Regions from separate parts of the Anoxybacillus sp. MB8 genome, predicted to be linked through region 1. Evidence: predicted binding sites of a transcription regulator. Region 1 holds the regulator's gene; each other region holds the start of a gene.
The links. The regulator Rex, encoded in region 1, represses fermentation and respiration genes when NADH is low (regulators of the CRP and FNR family bind a similar motif). The targets are predictions, from matches to a motif close to TTGTGAAATATTTCACAA.
Positions count from the first base shown of each region.

Region 2: a site for Rex is predicted at 1,833-1,850, ahead of EKC99_RS09770 (TIGR04053 family radical SAM/SPASM domain-containing protein). Genes of this name have one in related genera too.
Region 3: a site for Rex is predicted at 1,807-1,824, ahead of EKC99_RS00535 (nitrate/nitrite transporter). Genes of this name have one in related genera too.
Region 4: a site for Rex is predicted at 1,659-1,676, ahead of EKC99_RS10350 (cytochrome c oxidase subunit 2A). Genes of this name have one in related genera too.

Region 1 covers NZ_RXXX01000059.1:1,019-4,874, reverse strand. Annotated here, with positions in the region: gene groL (chaperonin GroEL) at 1-404, opposite strand, end outside; gene groES (co-chaperone GroES) at 475-759, opposite strand; gene EKC99_RS14180 (CPBP family intramembrane glutamic endopeptidase) at 985-1,722, shown strand; gene EKC99_RS14175 (YdiK family protein) at 1,719-1,892, shown strand; gene EKC99_RS14170 (redox-sensing transcriptional repressor Rex) at 1,902-2,537, opposite strand; gene EKC99_RS14165 (ABC-F family ATP-binding cassette domain-containing protein) at 2,765-3,856, shown strand, end outside.
Region 2 covers NZ_RXXX01000025.1:14,948-18,803, reverse strand. Annotated here, with positions in the region: gene EKC99_RS09780 (spore germination protein) at 1-357, opposite strand, end outside; gene EKC99_RS09775 (YczF family membrane protein) at 431-676, shown strand; gene EKC99_RS09770 (TIGR04053 family radical SAM/SPASM domain-containing protein) at 673-1,815, opposite strand; gene EKC99_RS09765 (undecaprenyl-diphosphate phosphatase) at 1,936-2,760, opposite strand; gene EKC99_RS15975 (hypothetical protein) at 2,965-3,096, shown strand; gene katG (catalase/peroxidase HPI) at 3,326-3,856, shown strand, end outside.
Region 3 covers NZ_RXXX01000001.1:87,442-91,297, reverse strand. Annotated here, with positions in the region: gene EKC99_RS00545 (NapC/NirT family cytochrome c) at 1-274, shown strand, start outside; gene EKC99_RS00540 (ammonia-forming cytochrome c nitrite reductase subunit c552) at 276-1,700, shown strand; gene EKC99_RS00535 (nitrate/nitrite transporter) at 1,888-3,060, shown strand; gene EKC99_RS00530 (NarK family nitrate/nitrite MFS transporter) at 3,196-3,856, shown strand, end outside.
Region 4 covers NZ_RXXX01000028.1:15,317-19,172, forward strand. Annotated here, with positions in the region: gene EKC99_RS10340 (b(o/a)3-type cytochrome-c oxidase subunit 1) at 1-823, opposite strand, end outside; gene EKC99_RS10345 (cytochrome c oxidase subunit II) at 820-1,293, opposite strand; gene EKC99_RS10350 (cytochrome c oxidase subunit 2A) at 1,315-1,464, opposite strand; gene EKC99_RS10355 (chemotaxis protein CheX) at 1,726-2,181, opposite strand; gene EKC99_RS10360 (type III polyketide synthase) at 2,441-3,508, shown strand; gene EKC99_RS10365 (isoprenylcysteine carboxyl methyltransferase family protein) at 3,505-3,856, shown strand, end outside.

The DNA of each region.
Region 1 (3,856 bases):
TTAGAGATCGCTTTTAATTCTTCTACTGCAACAGCAACAGCTTTTTCAATACCTTTGCGAATGCCCATTGGGTTCGCACCAGCTGTTACGTTTTTCAAACCTTCACGAATCATCGCTTGTGCTAATACAGTCGCTGTTGTTGTACCGTCACCAGCAACATCGTTTGTTTTGCTTGCTACTTCCGCAACAAGCTTCGCACCCATATTTTCAAACGGATCTTCTAATTCAATTTCTTTCGCGATTGTTACACCGTCATTTGTAATGAGTGGCGAACCAAATTTTTTCTCTAATACAACGTTACGACCTTTTGGACCTAATGTTACTTTGACTGCATCAGCTAATTTATCTACACCGCGTAACATCGCACGACGAGCTTCTTCGCTGAATTTAATTTCTTTTGCCATACATCTTACCCCCTTGATAATCATTTTTGTTAAGTATTTTTGTATGCTTTATATGTTATCAGGCGAACGATTAACCAATCACAGCTAAAATGTCGCTTTCACGTAAGATTAAGTACTCTTTTCCATCATATTTCACTTCTGTACCCGCATATTTTGAGAAGATGATGCGGTCACCAACGCTCACTTCTGGAGCTACACGCTCACCATTGTCAAGAACACGGCCTGAACCAACTGCAACAACTTTTCCTTCTTGTGGTTTTTCTTTCGCTGTGTCTGGTAAAACAATTCCGCTCGCTGTTTTTTCTTCAGTTTGAATTAATTCAATGACAATACGATCACCTAGTGGCTTCAACACGGCAAACGACCTCCTTAATTAGATTTTCGTTCCGTTATTAGCACTCATCATCATTGAGTGCTAACACACTTATTATATTAATGAACTTTTTTCAATTTTTCAAGTAGGAAGTTAAAAATTTTTCACTAAATCTTTCCCTTTTTCATTATGTCTTTCCTTTCGAAATTCATACAAAAAATATGGTAAAATGAAAAAGTACTCATTTTGTCAAAAGGGGTTGAACACGTGAAAAAGCAATATTGGTATGTCATTATTACATACATCGCCATGCAGTTATCTAGTTTAATTGGCGTTCCTTTGCTTGCACATAGCGGATTTGTTGACGCATCAAATAAAGAAGTCGCTCTATCCATTGCCTCAGGTTATTGGGCTGTCATTAGCTTCTCGATCGCTTTTCTTTTCGTTCTTTATTTCATGAGAGAAGATATGAAATATTCGTACGATCGCCATCAAGCATCTATCGGAACGTCAATTTTTTGGGGAATTGGCGGGTTCTTTCTTGCCCTTTTCGCTCAAGGCATCGCAGCAAATATTGAGATGCACGTATTTGGCGTCGAGATGGGGTCCGAAAATACGAGACGCATTGTTGAGATGGTGAAGCTAACACCAGCGCTTATGCTCGTCACTTCGATCGTCGGACCGATTTTAGAAGAAATCATTTTTCGAAAAATTATTTTTGGAACGCTGTATCAAAAATATAACTTTTTCTTATCAGCAACTGTCAGTTCCCTTTTATTTGCTGTCGTTCATTTAGAGTTTGAACATTTGCTTCTTTATGCAACGATGGGATTTGTATTTGCTTTCTTATATGTGAAAACAAAGCGTATTCTCGTCCCTATTGCAGCACATGTACTGATGAATACATTTGTCGTTGCTATTCAAACGTTATTTGCTGAAGAAATTGAAAAGATAATGAAAGAAGCAGAACAAATGCAATTCGTGATTTGGAGGCTGTTTTCATGAAGTCTGAGCCGTTGTTTTACTTTTTGATGGGCATTTTATTCACTTATTTTGCTGTTGATAGTGCTGACGATGGCATTTGGGACGTCACAACGATGCTATTTATTCTTATTGCTACATTAGATTTTGGCACCGCTATTCGTTCTTTATTGAAAAAAACCTCCCGCTCGTAAATGGGAGGTTTACTCATTTCCGTAATGTTTTAAAAAGTAAACAAGTGACTGCAATTCGACCGCTAAATCAATATGATGAACACGAATGTGTTCAGGTACATGCAGACGAGCAGGCGTGAAGTTTAAAATCCCTTTAATGCCTTTTTGGACAAGCCGATCGGTAATCGGTTGGGCAACTTGGGCTGGAACGGTTAAAATGGCTACCGTAATCCCACCTAGTTTTTCTTCCAATTCATCTAAATGATAAACAGGCACTCCTCCGACTTCCGTTCCTACTTTATCTGGATCTACATCGAATGCCATCACAATTTTCGTATTATTGTTTTTGCTAAAATTGTAATTTAAAAATGCCGTACCTAAATTACCGACACCGAACAACGCTACTTCTGTCGTTTCATCTTGATCCAACGTTTTTCTGAAAAACGACAGCAAATAATTTACATTATAACCGTATCCTTTTTTTCCAAGCGCACCAAAGTATGAAAAATCACGGCGAATCGTTGCTGAATCGACTTTTACGGCTTCACTTAACTCCGCTGAAGATACACGCTGCTTTCCTGATGCATGCAAGTTTTTCAAAAAACGATAATACAACGGTAGTCGCTTTGCGGTCGCCTGCGGAATTTTTGGTTGTTCATTATTCACGAGTCAATCCCCCACATTTCCTTTCACAAATAGTTAGCGCTTTCATTTTTCTCTCCTATACGTCTGAAAAGTTCTCCCCACTTTTAAACTATACACTATTTTTTTCATTCTGTCTTTCCTTTGTACCCTTTATTATTATTTTTGTCAAATTTGTTATTCGTACACTAGTGTTGCCGAACATCAAGAAAGTACGTTACACTATCAAAAGAAGATTGAGGTGAAAAATGATGATCATTTTACAAGTAAATCAACTATCCAAATCATATGGGGCGGAACAAGTTTTATCAGACATTAAGCTTGAAATACAAGAAAAAGACCGTATCGCGTTAGTTGGAAGAAATGGTGCAGGAAAATCGACATTATTAAAAATCATTGCCGGCCAATTGTCATATGACACAGGGGAAGTGATTAAACCGAAACACGTAACAATTGGCTACTTAGATCAATATACTGGTTTGCACGCCCATCGCTCCATTTGGGAAGAAATGCTCGATGTGTTTGCCCCGCTTCAACAAATGGAAAAACAATTGCGTGACCTAGAACAACAAATGAGCTTGCACGGTGCCGACTATGAGCGCTTACTTGAGCATTACGACCGTTTACAAATGGAATTTAAAGAAAAAGGTGGCTATCAATATGAAGCCGATATTCGTTCTGTGCTTCATGGCCTCCGCTTTTCTCAGTATGACTACACAACAAAAGTATCCACGTTAAGCGGTGGACAGCGAACGCGGCTAGCGCTCGGCAAACTGCTTCTAGCTAAACCAGATTTGTTGATTTTAGACGAACCAACAAATCATTTAGATATGGAAACATTGCAATGGCTTGAACAATATTTAAAAAATTATGATGGGGCCATTCTTATCGTCTCACACGATCGCTATTTTCTTGACCAAATCGTGACACAAGTGTATGAATTATCACGCACAAAAATAAAAAAATACGTTGGAAACTATACAAGTTATTTACAACAACGGGCGGAACAATTTGAACAACAATTGAAACTGTACGAAAAACAACAAGAAGAAATTTCAAAATTAAAAGATTTTATTCAACGAAATATTGCCCGTGCATCGACAACAAAGCGAGCTCAAAGCAGAAGAAAACAACTAGAAAAAATGAATATCATTGAAAAGCCGCTCGGTGATGAAAAATCGGCATCGTTTCGCTTCGAAATTGAACGCCCAAGCGGAAATGACGTATTAACAGCTACCAATTTAGCCATTGGTTATGATCAAATCATCGCAACAAACCTCTCATTTCGTGTCACTCGCGGTGATAGCATCGCACTTATTGGGCCAAATGGAATTGGAAAATCG
Region 2 (3,856 bases), on a different contig from region 1:
AATATAGTCTAGACCGCAACTACTTGAAGGAAGTGATAATTGTACACTTATTTCAAGCAATAATTGCTGAACGATATGTTCATCAACCATTCCGCTTACAAAACAAAGTGCAGCAGGAAAATTATCATCCTTTCCAAGTAAAAAACGGCGGATGATGATATCTGCACTATTTCCAGTAATATCTCGAACTTTTTCTATGTTTGTATGTAAATCTTGATCAATCGTTCCGTATATGCCGTTTGGTGCTAATCCCCCATATGCATGCGTATCCTTTTCTTTCTTACCCTTCGATCGTGTCCACATCTTTCCTCCTCCATCCATTGTCTCCTTGATGGTTAGAATAAGCATATAATGCATATATTATGCAAAAGGAATAAACGTAAAAAATGGTCAGATGCTAAATAAAAAGTGCAGCCATGGGGATGAAGTGATGAAAACTATCGTGGTTTGTATCGCTATTTCTATGTTGTTAGGCGGTATAGCGATTAGCATGAATTTATTGCTAGGAATGAGCATTCATCAAGCTTGGTTTGACATTTTCAATCCTTTTCAAGTAATGGAACCAATTGAAGTAGCCGTTTTGTTCTCACTTATCAGTTTATGGATATTTAACACATGCCTTCACCTGTTTCGAAAAACGAAGCAACATAAAAAACCCGAACAGCGTCCGCATTAAGCGAACACCGTTCGGGTTTTTTCTTTTCTCATCCCTAAAGGAACGTATATACAAAACGGTTCACTTTCCATATAATCACCTGTGACTGCATAGGCGCGAGCGCGGGATCCGCCACAAACGTAGCGAAACTCACAAATGCCGCATTTTCCTTTATATAAGTCTGGTTGGCGCAACTGTTTCATCACTTCCGATTCACGATAAATATACGATAACGGTTGCTCGCGTACGTTGCCGCATACGATTGGAAGCAAGCCGCTTGGCATGACATCTCCTGTATGTGAAACGAAAACGAAACCGTTGCCGTCATTGACGCCTTTTGGCGCCCGTTTTAAGCCGTCAATCATTGAAGCATGATCGGTCGTAATCGCATGCTCATAACGAATATCCCCTGCTTCAATTCGTTTTTCGCGCATTTTTTGTTGAATGACAACACGACGATAATGTTGTGCTGCTGTCGTTTTTATATCATACGGTGCCGTTTTACTTAACTCATACAACCAACGGAACACTTGTTCATGTTCCTCCGGGCTAATGCAATCGCCCATTTGTCCACGGCCGGTCGGAACGAGTAAAAAAATATACCACATTACTGCCTTTAACTCTGCAACTAATTTCGCCATTTGTTCTAAATGATCGTAGTTATAGCGCGAAATGACTGTATTAATTTGTAATGGCATATGTAGCTCATTTAAATAACGAATGTTTTCGATCGTTAAATCAAACGAACCCGGTGTACCGCGAAATCGGTCGTGAATGTCAGCGGTCGGTCCGTCTAAACTAAATGCCCAGCGCGACAGTCCAATCTCTTTTGCCTTTTTCATTTTTTCTTTCGTCACATTTGGTGTCGCACTCGGTGTAATCGAAACGCGCATCCCTTTTTTCATCGCATACGATGCAAGATCAAACAAATCTTCGCGCATCATACAGTCGCCACCTGTAAACACAAGCATCGGATTGTTCATCTCATATATGTCGTCGATAAGATGAAGCCCTTCTTCGTGCGTTAACTCACACGGATCTGGGACAGGTTGGGCATCGGCACGACAATGTACACATTTTAACTGGCAAGCTCTTGTCACTTCCCAAATGACGATAAACGGATTTTCGTTATAATCTACCGCACGCGCATGTTCATGCATATGTCATCACCAGCTTTTCGTGTTATTTTTCACATTCATTATAGACTTATTTTTTCATCATGCGTTCGTGCGTTTTTGACGACTTTTTAAACAAAAAAATCTCCACAAAAATCGTGGAGATTACGCAAAATAAACAATATAAATAACTGCCGCGAGCACGATGCGATAAATGGCAAATGGCACAAGGCGAACGCGGTTAATTAAACGCAAGAAAAAGCGAATGGCTAACAATGCAAAAACAAAAGCACTAATAAAACCGACAATGAAAAATGGTAAAGCATCCATCGTAATGTACTGCCAGTTTTTTAACAACGAAATGGCGCTTGCTCCAGCCATAATTGGCACAGCCATAATAAATGTAAAATCAGCGGCAGCGCGATGACTCATTCCGACAAGTACGCCACCTGAAATGGTCGACCCCGAACGAGAAAACCCTGGCCAAAGGGATAAGCATTGGACGAGACCGACAATGAAAGCTTGCTTATACGTTATATCATCTACTGTTTGCGCTACTTTCGTTCGTTTTCCGAAACGGTCTGCTGCGATCATCAACAACGCTCCAAGCATGAGCCCAATGAGCACCGTTTCCGTCGAAAACAAATGTTCATCAATATAGTCTTCAAATAAAACACCCAACACACCAGCAGGTAAAAGACCGATAAAAATGTGCATAAGTGTCAACCGCGGTCCTTTTCTCACTTCGCTTTTTCGTAAATAAAGCAATTCGAAAAATTTATCTTTAAACACTACAACAGCAGCTAAAACGGAACCGAGCTGAATGACGACTTTAAACGTATTTGCCCCATACTTTCCTAAAAAGTCGCTTGACTTTAGCCACATATCATCAACGATAATCATATGACCTGTCGATGAAACAGGCGCAAACTCTGTCACCCCTTCGACTAGCCCTAAAATAAGCGCTTTCATTAACTCGATTATATGCATGTATGTTCATCCTTTCTAAAACGGTAAAATATGTATAATCCCTTCCATTTGCCTACTCTATTGTACTACAAACCTTCCGTTTCTACTACATGTACATAAAAATCATATCATTTTTTAAAATAATTATATAACAGTTGTTGATTTTTTATTTCTGTTATAATACAATATAACTAACAAAAGCAACGTGTGAAAGGAGTTTTGTTTATGGATATGTACACAAAAGCTTACCAAAGATACGTTGAAAAATGTAATGAATTCGGAATCGAGGCGATTGACTTAATCGAATTTATTCGCAACTTAACAACTGAACAAGTGAAACATATGTTGCAACATTAAAGATTGGAGTGAAACGATGAACGGAAATGCGGATGTGAACGTATAGATCCCCCATTTTATTCTGTAAACAGAATAAAATGGGGGGTTTTTATAATTTTTAAATAAAAATATCATTTTTACTTTACTATTAAATATTAATTTAGTATAATTCTAATGTAATCATTATTATCAACCTCAACAAGTGAACAGCATCATATTTCATTTATACGTAGGAAAGGAGAATAAAAGAATGGAAAACAAATGCCCGTTCCATGGAAGTGTGACGAGTCATGCTTCAAACAAAACAACAAACAAAGACTGGTGGCCGAATCAACTAAACTTAAGCATTCTTCATCAACACGACAGAAAAACGAATCCCCATGACGAAACGTTCGATTATGCAGAGGAATTTCAAACACTCGACTATTGGGCGTTAAAAGAAGATTTGCGTAAACTCATGACGACAAGCCAAGATTGGTGGCCTGCCGACTACGGACATTACGGCCCACTGTTTATCCGCATGGCTTGGCATTCTGCAGGGACGTATCGCATTGGCGACGGACGAGGCGGTGCTTCAACGGGTACGCAACGGTTCGCCCCATTAAACAGTTGGCCAGACAATGCGAACTTAGATAAAGCACGTCGCCTGTTGTGGCCGATTAAACAAAAATACGGCAATAAAATTTCGTGGGCAGATTTAATTGTGTTAGCCGGCAACGTGGCGATTGAGTCAATGGGTGGAAAAACGATCGGTTTTGGCGCTGGTCGCGAGGACGTATGG
Region 3 (3,856 bases), on a different contig from region 1:
GGCAAAAGCAGGCATGACACACGTTTACTTTAACACGTTAGGTTCTGAAAAAATACCGAAAGTGCTTCATGCAACAACAGCTTCAAAAGATGTCATTAATAAAAATTGCATAAGTTGTCACGAAGCAACGATTCAAAACGTCTCGCATGACGCAAAAGAAAACTGTTTTAGCTGTCATCGCGACGTCCCACATGGAAAGGCGACATTTAAAACAAAAGAATTTGATGAACAATTGCCTTCGGGAACATTATTAAATAGAAAAGGAGGGTTTTAAGGTGATGAAACGGGCTTTCATGCTTCTTGGGTCGCTTCTTCTTATCCTTGTTGGTTGTAGTCAAACAGAGGAAGCGGCCAAACAAAGCAAAAGCACAGGACTTGCGAAAGATGAATATCGCAACGAAGCATTTAAAGATTTGTTTCCGTTACATTATGAAAGTTATATGAAAAACAAACAAGAAGAAGATACGAAATATAACGGATCTGTCAAACGTAGCAAGTTTGAACATGATAAAGAGCCGTATTTACCAATTTTATTTAATGGATTTGGTTTTGCGACAGAATACAACGAAGATCGTGGTCACGTGTATGCAACAGAAGATGTACGCAATATTAAACGGATTACCGACAAATCAGTCGGATCGTGCTTAACTTGTAAAAGTACAGCTGTACCAAAATTAATTGAAGAAATGGGCGATAATTATTGGGGGGCAAACTTTAATCAAGTCATTTGGCCGAAGGCAGAGGCCATGGGACATTCCCCAATTGGTTGTTCCGATTGCCACGACCCACAAACGATGGATTTACGAATTACACGTCCAAGTTTTATTGAAGCAATGAAAACTCGTGGTGTCGATGTCACGAAAGCAACGAAAAACGAAATGCGCTCATATGTATGTGCGCAATGCCATGTAGAGTACTATTTTGAGCCATCGAAATCAAAAGTAACATTCCCATGGGCAAAAGGATTTAAACCTGAAGAAATGTATGCGTATTATGAGGAGATTGGTAAACAGCAAGGATTTGAAAAAGACTGGATTCATAACGTGTCAGGAACACCGATGTTAAAAGCACAACATCCAGAGTTTGAGACATGGATTGAAGGACCTCACGGAAAAGCAGGGGTGTCTTGTGCAGATTGCCATATGCCGTATGAACGGGTAGACGGCAAAAAGAAAATTACGTCCCATTACTGGACATCGCCATTAAAAACGATTGAACAATCTTGTTTAACATGTCACGCGGATAAATCAAAAGAATGGATAAAGACGCGTGTAGAAGAAATTCAAACGACGCATATGGAAATGCTCCATAAAGCGGAAGAAGTATCAGTGTTTGCGCATTATTATGTGAATAAAATGATTACAGCAAAAGTAGACGAATCAAAAATTAAAGCAGCCCAAGAACATATAAGAAAAGGTCAATGGTATTGGGATATCGTCGCTGCAGAAAACTCAACAGGATTCCATAATCCACAAGGAACGATGGCGACGTTGAGCAAGTCCATTGATGAATCTAATCAAGCCATTTTAATTGCGACAGAAGAGTTAATGAAAAAAGGAATTGACGTAGATAAGCTGAAAAAAGAAATTGAGGAGCGGATGGAAGCTGTCTATAATGAAGCGGATCCATTTAAGAAAAAAGATCATGCCATTACAGACAGTTTTCCAGGTCAAACTCCGCCTCCTCCAGCAAAAAAGTAAGGTAAAGAGGGGACCCGGCATCCCCTCTTTTTCATCTTATTGTGATTTACATCATGTTGCAAGTGAAAAGAAAGAACGTATGAAAGTTTTGTGAACATAACAAAAATTGTGAACAATATAACAGTAGCAATTGATAAATTTTTTTACGATAAAATTGTCAAATGATAAAACGAAGGGGGAAATCGAAATGGAGCGATTCAAACAGTTTCTCCGAGTGGGGCATTTACTAACACTTCTCGCATCTTTTTTGTACTTTGATATTAGTTTTATGATCTGGGTAATTCTTGGGGCAACAGGGACGTTTATTGTGGAAGACTTAGGCTTGACACCTGCACAAAAAGGAATGATGGTAGCGATCCCGGTATTAGGAGGGGCATTGCTTCGTATTCCAATGGGACTACTAGCAGACCGATTCGGTGGTAAGAAAATGGGAATGATCGGAATGGCTTTGACATCTATCCCTCTTTTATGGGGTTGGCTTGTTGCTGATACATTGACACAAATTTATGCGCTTGGATTGTTATTAGGCGTTGCAGGGGCTAGTTTTGCCGTCGCTCTTCCTTTGGCAAGCCGTTGGTACCCGAAAGAACATCAAGGGTTGGCGATGGGAATTGCAGGTGCGGGAAATAGCGGAACAGTTTTGGCGATGTTGTTTGGCCCGCGCATTGCAGAAGCGTATGGCTGGAATAGTGTATTTGGATTAGCGCTCATTCCTCTCTTTGTTGCTTTTATTGTATTTATCATCTTCGCAAAAGAATGTCCGACTGCGGTAAAACCAGCAAAAATATCGGAATATACGCGCGTGATGAAAATGAAGGAAACGTGGTTGTTTAGCTTTTTTTATAGCTTATCTTTTGGTGGATTTGTCGGAATGACGAGCTATTTAACACTATTCTTTTTCGATCAATACGGAGTAGATAAAGTGACGGCAGGAGATTTTGTGACGCTTGTCGTATTTGCGGGAAGCTTTGTTCGGCCAATTGGTGGCTATTTAGCTGATAAATATGGTGGAATGAAATTGCTCGTTTGGTTATTTACAGGCGCTACTGTGACGTTAGCCGTTGTTGGTATGCTCCCGCCTGTTTATGTTGCGTTAACTCTTTTATTTATTACACTTATTTTTTTCGGTACAGCAAATGGTGCACTATTTCAAGTTATTCCAACTATATTTCCTAAAGAGGTTGGACTATTAACAGGTTTCGTTGGAGCTGCTGGCGGTTTAGGAGGCTTCTTTTTACCGAATATTTTAGGTATGTTTAAACAATGGACGAATTCGTATTCATATGGCTTTTGGTGGGTAGCAGCAACTATGTTTGTTGCAATGTTTATCATGAGACGATTGCGAAAAACAATCGCTTAAACATTATTTTTTAACATTGTATGAACGTTTGAAAATATGTGATACGTATCACATTCTTATTGACACTCTTTCTTTATGATAAAAGTACAGCAATTATTTTTACAATCATACTTCAAAAAAGGAGAGACGATCATTATGAGTCAAACATTGAAAACGGCTTCAGATCATGTTGAACGGAAAAGCCGCATCGGTTCATATTGGAACCCAGAAGATCCTGTGTTTTGGGAAAAAGAAGGGAAAAAACATGCTCGTCGAAATCTTTGGATCTCTGTTCCAACGTTAATGTTGGCATTTATCGTTTGGCAAATTTGGTCCATTGTTGCAGCAAGACTAAATGACATTGGCTTTCAATTTACACAAAGTCAATTGTTTACGTTAGCTGCTGTTCCAGGACTTGTTGGAGCAACACTACGCTTCGTTTACACATTTGCTATTGGAAAATTTGGAGGAAGAAACTGGACAATTTTCTCGACAGGGATATTGCTCATCCCAGCTATTGGTGTTGGGTTAGCGGTACAAAATCCAGATACACCGTATTGGGTCATGTTACTATTAGCAACTCTCTGTGGACTTGGTGGCGGAAACCTTTCGTCTTCAGCAGCTAACATTAGCTTTTTCTTCCCGAAAAAAGAAAAAGGAACAGCACTTGGTATTAATGTTGGTTTCGGGAATATGGGTGTATCTGTCGTTCAGTTCGTTACACCACTTATTATAACAATTGGTGTATTTGGAGCACTTGGTGGCGAACCACAAGTACTCGCAGACGGTTCAAAAGTTTGGTTACAAAATGCGGCAT
Region 4 (3,856 bases), on a different contig from region 1:
GTTGATGGTGGAATCCGACAGGAATCGAGAAAATTAAGAATAAGATGAATGACATACGAGCAAGAGAGTCTGAAAACATTTTTCCGCCAATAATTTTTGGAATAATCGCATACCAAATCATATATGCCGGTAATAACCAGAAATATACGAGCGGGTGACCGAAATACCAGAACAATGTTCGGCTTACGAGCACGTTAATCCGATCGACATAACCTAATGACCAAGGAATGAGCTGGAATAATACAGTCGCTGCTACACCGAGCGAACAAACGAGCCATAATACCATGTTGACAACAGACATAAATGTAAGCAACGGACTGACTTGACCAGGATGAGCTTTTTTCCATTTTGCATAATGAGCGAACATGGCAAACCCACTGATCCAACTACCGACAACAACAAGCGTTAAACCGATATAAAAGCCTGCATGTGCTTGTAGCGGGGCATAAAATGTATATAAAACAGAAGCTTCACCGATTAAAATGTAAAAGGCAGTAATCGCTGTACCGATTGTCATGAGCCAAAAACCGATCCAACCCCAAAACCGCACGCGGTCAGAAAGCGTTCCGGCAGTACGACTTACAGCAGCAAATTGGAAACCGATAATGAAAAATGTAGTTAAAACGAGTCCAAGCAATACGCCATGCGTTGTTAAAATCGTATAATAGCTAATGCCTGCCGGCAATTCAAATTTTCCAGAGCGCACAAGCACTTGTAATAGACCAGCAAGTCCTCCTAACGCAAGTGCAACGAAAGCGACATAAATATGGGCCATGGCTAATTTGCCATCACGTGCATCAACTTTCCATGTTCCGTTCATCATTGTTCAACCACCTTCACTTTCGCCGTCATTAAGTGGTGACCGGCACCGCAATATTCGTTACATAAAATGACATACTCGCCAACTTTATCGAATGTTTGTGTGTAGCTACTGACGTATCCAGGTTCAACCATCATGTTTACGTTCGTGCCAGCCATTTCAAACCCGTGGATCACATCTTTCGTTGCGACATTGATCGTTACTTTTGCTCCTTTTGGAATTTCGACTTGGTTTGGTGTATACGCAAATGCAGAAGCAACGATGTTCAATTGATATTCATTATCTCCCGTTTTAACAAGGCCTGGTTTATCAAATGGTGGTGTTTGATCGACTTTTTCCGGATCGATCGTTGTTAAACAGCTTGGTGGTTGCGTTCCTTGCGCAAATGCACCGACTCCTAAGACGGCTAAAAATACGAATAACGAACCGATGCCGAAAAACAGCCAAATTTTTTCATACTTATGCATGTGCATAACGTCTCGTCTCCTTTCTCTCTATAAGCGATTTAAAAACAAGAAATATACGCTTACCCACGTGAAAATGAGGAAAAACCCTAAAAACAAAACAGAAGCAAGTGTTCCTTTTAATGCGGGTTCTTTCTCCACTTTTGTTTTCGGTGTGTTTGTGTTTAATTGAGTTTTCATTTCCACCCCTCCTTCCTAAATAAGCCTTAAATAGAAATGTATACACTTACATCATACAAAACAATTTGTGAAATGAAACGCTTTCTTCAGATGTTTCACAAATTGTTCATTCGTTACTTTACCATCATCATAACCGTAAAAATAAGGGGTATCTGTGACTTTTGTCACACGCATTTTGTGAGGTTGTGAAAAAAGTGTGAAATATTTAGAAAAAGATGGCTATGGCATAAAAAAAGAAGCTTACAAGCGCAAGCTTCTCATTTATTCATTATCAATTGTTAAAATCAGTTGTAATTCCCCATTGCTTTCAAAGTGGATCGGTACGCGAAAAGCTTTGTCAAAACCGTAAATTTTTGTTTGACCAACAAGAACAGTCGGAGGAGTAATATCAATGGTAATGCCTTTTTGTGATACGACTGTGGCCAAGTTTCCTGCGATCATATTCCCAAGTTCACCAGTAAATGATTCAAGCATTTCACCTTCTAACGGCATACCGAACATCGTTTCTCCGATTTTTCCAAACATCGTTTCATGTCCTTCAATGATTAGACGCCCACGTAAGTCTCCAGTCATTCCGATCAATACACTAATAGATGTTTGTGTAAAAGGTTGGACAAACAATGAAGGTTTATCAATTGTCATTGGTAGTGGGATAACAGACCGAATCGATTCGATCGTTCCATTTAAAATCGTTGTAATTTTCTCACCTAAAGCCATAAAAAAGACCCCCTTTTTTCTTCATCATAACAAATTTTTCACTTTGATGACATCATTTTTCGCTAAACATAGATACGAATATATAAAAAACATAGTGACGAAATAACAAATTGCGTTATAATGAAAGTGCACAACAACATACCTCCTTTCAAAACGTCGAAAGCTTTCCTTCTATTGCTGAGAGGAAAGCTTTTCTATTTATCATGTATAAAATTTCTTTATTGGAAAAACATTATCTTTACTGAAAGGAGGAACATAGATGCCGAGTATTGTTGCAGTTGAATTAGCTAAACTTCCTTACCGCGTTTCACAAAACGAGGTGATGGTTGCCATAAAACGTATGTTTCAACACCGTTATGAACATATTGATCGGTTATTATCTATTTTTGAACATGATCATATTCAGTCAAGATCGTTTGTACAACCATTAGATTGGTATATGCAAACTCATTCGTTTGCTGAGAAAAATGCGCTGTATATTGAGCATGCTGTTCGATATGGAAAAGAGGCGGTTGTGCGCTGTTTACAACGTGCAAATATTGCTCTTGAAGACATTGAAGCGATGTTTTTTATTTCAACGACGGGAATTGCTACACCGAGCATTGAGGCAAGAATAATGAATGAACTTCCTTTTTCTGTACACATGAAACGCATTCCGATATGGGGGCTCGGATGTGCAGGTGGAGCAGCTGGCATTGCTCGGGCGGTAGACTACTGTCGCGCATATCCGAAAGCGAAAGTGCTTGTTCTTGCTGTGGAACTTTGCAGTCTAACGTTTCAAATGGATGATGTATCAAAGAGTAATCTTATTGGCACATCATTATTTGCTGATGGAGTAGGTTGCGCGTGTGTGGTGGGGGATGATGTACTGCAACAAAATGTCGCTCCACAGGTGATCGATATGCAATCGATATTTATGCGTAACACGGAAGATGTCATGGGATGGGATATAAAAGATCAAGGTTTTTATGTTGTGTTTTCTCGACATATTCCGACGATGATTCGTCAATCAATTGGTGAAATCGTAGAATTATTTTTAGGAAGAAGTGGAATCAAACTTTCCGAAATTGAACATTTTGTTTTGCACCCAGGCGGTAAAAAAGTGCTTGATGCGTATCAAGATGGTTTACACATCGATGAAGACAAGCTCGCTCATGCGATCACGGTTTTACGACAGTACGGAAATATGTCGTCTGTTACTGTGCTCGCTGTTTTACAACGTTTTTTAAAGCAGTCGATGCCCCCACAGGGATACGGTTTAATGATGGCGATGGGACCAGGATTTAGTTGTGAACTTTTGTTGTTACAATGGGGAGATAGGGCATGAAATGGAGCGTATTTTTCTTTTTAATTGTTCAACGGTTTGTTGAATTGTATTGGGCAAAAAGAAATGAACGATGGATGAAGGAGCGAGGAGCAAAGGAATTCGGACAAAATCACTATAAGTATATCGTGTGTATGCATTGTTTATTTTTTGTTTCGCTCTTGCTCGAAGGGATTCGTAAACGCCCGTCACCATTGTGGTCTGTTTTGTTTAACATATTTGTCGTATTACAGTTGTTCCGCCTTTGGATTATCGCTTCGCTTGGGAGGTATTGGAACACAAAAATTATTGTATTGCCAAAAGCAGAACGGGTACAGAGAGGTCCGTATCGCTGGTTTCGTCATCCGAATT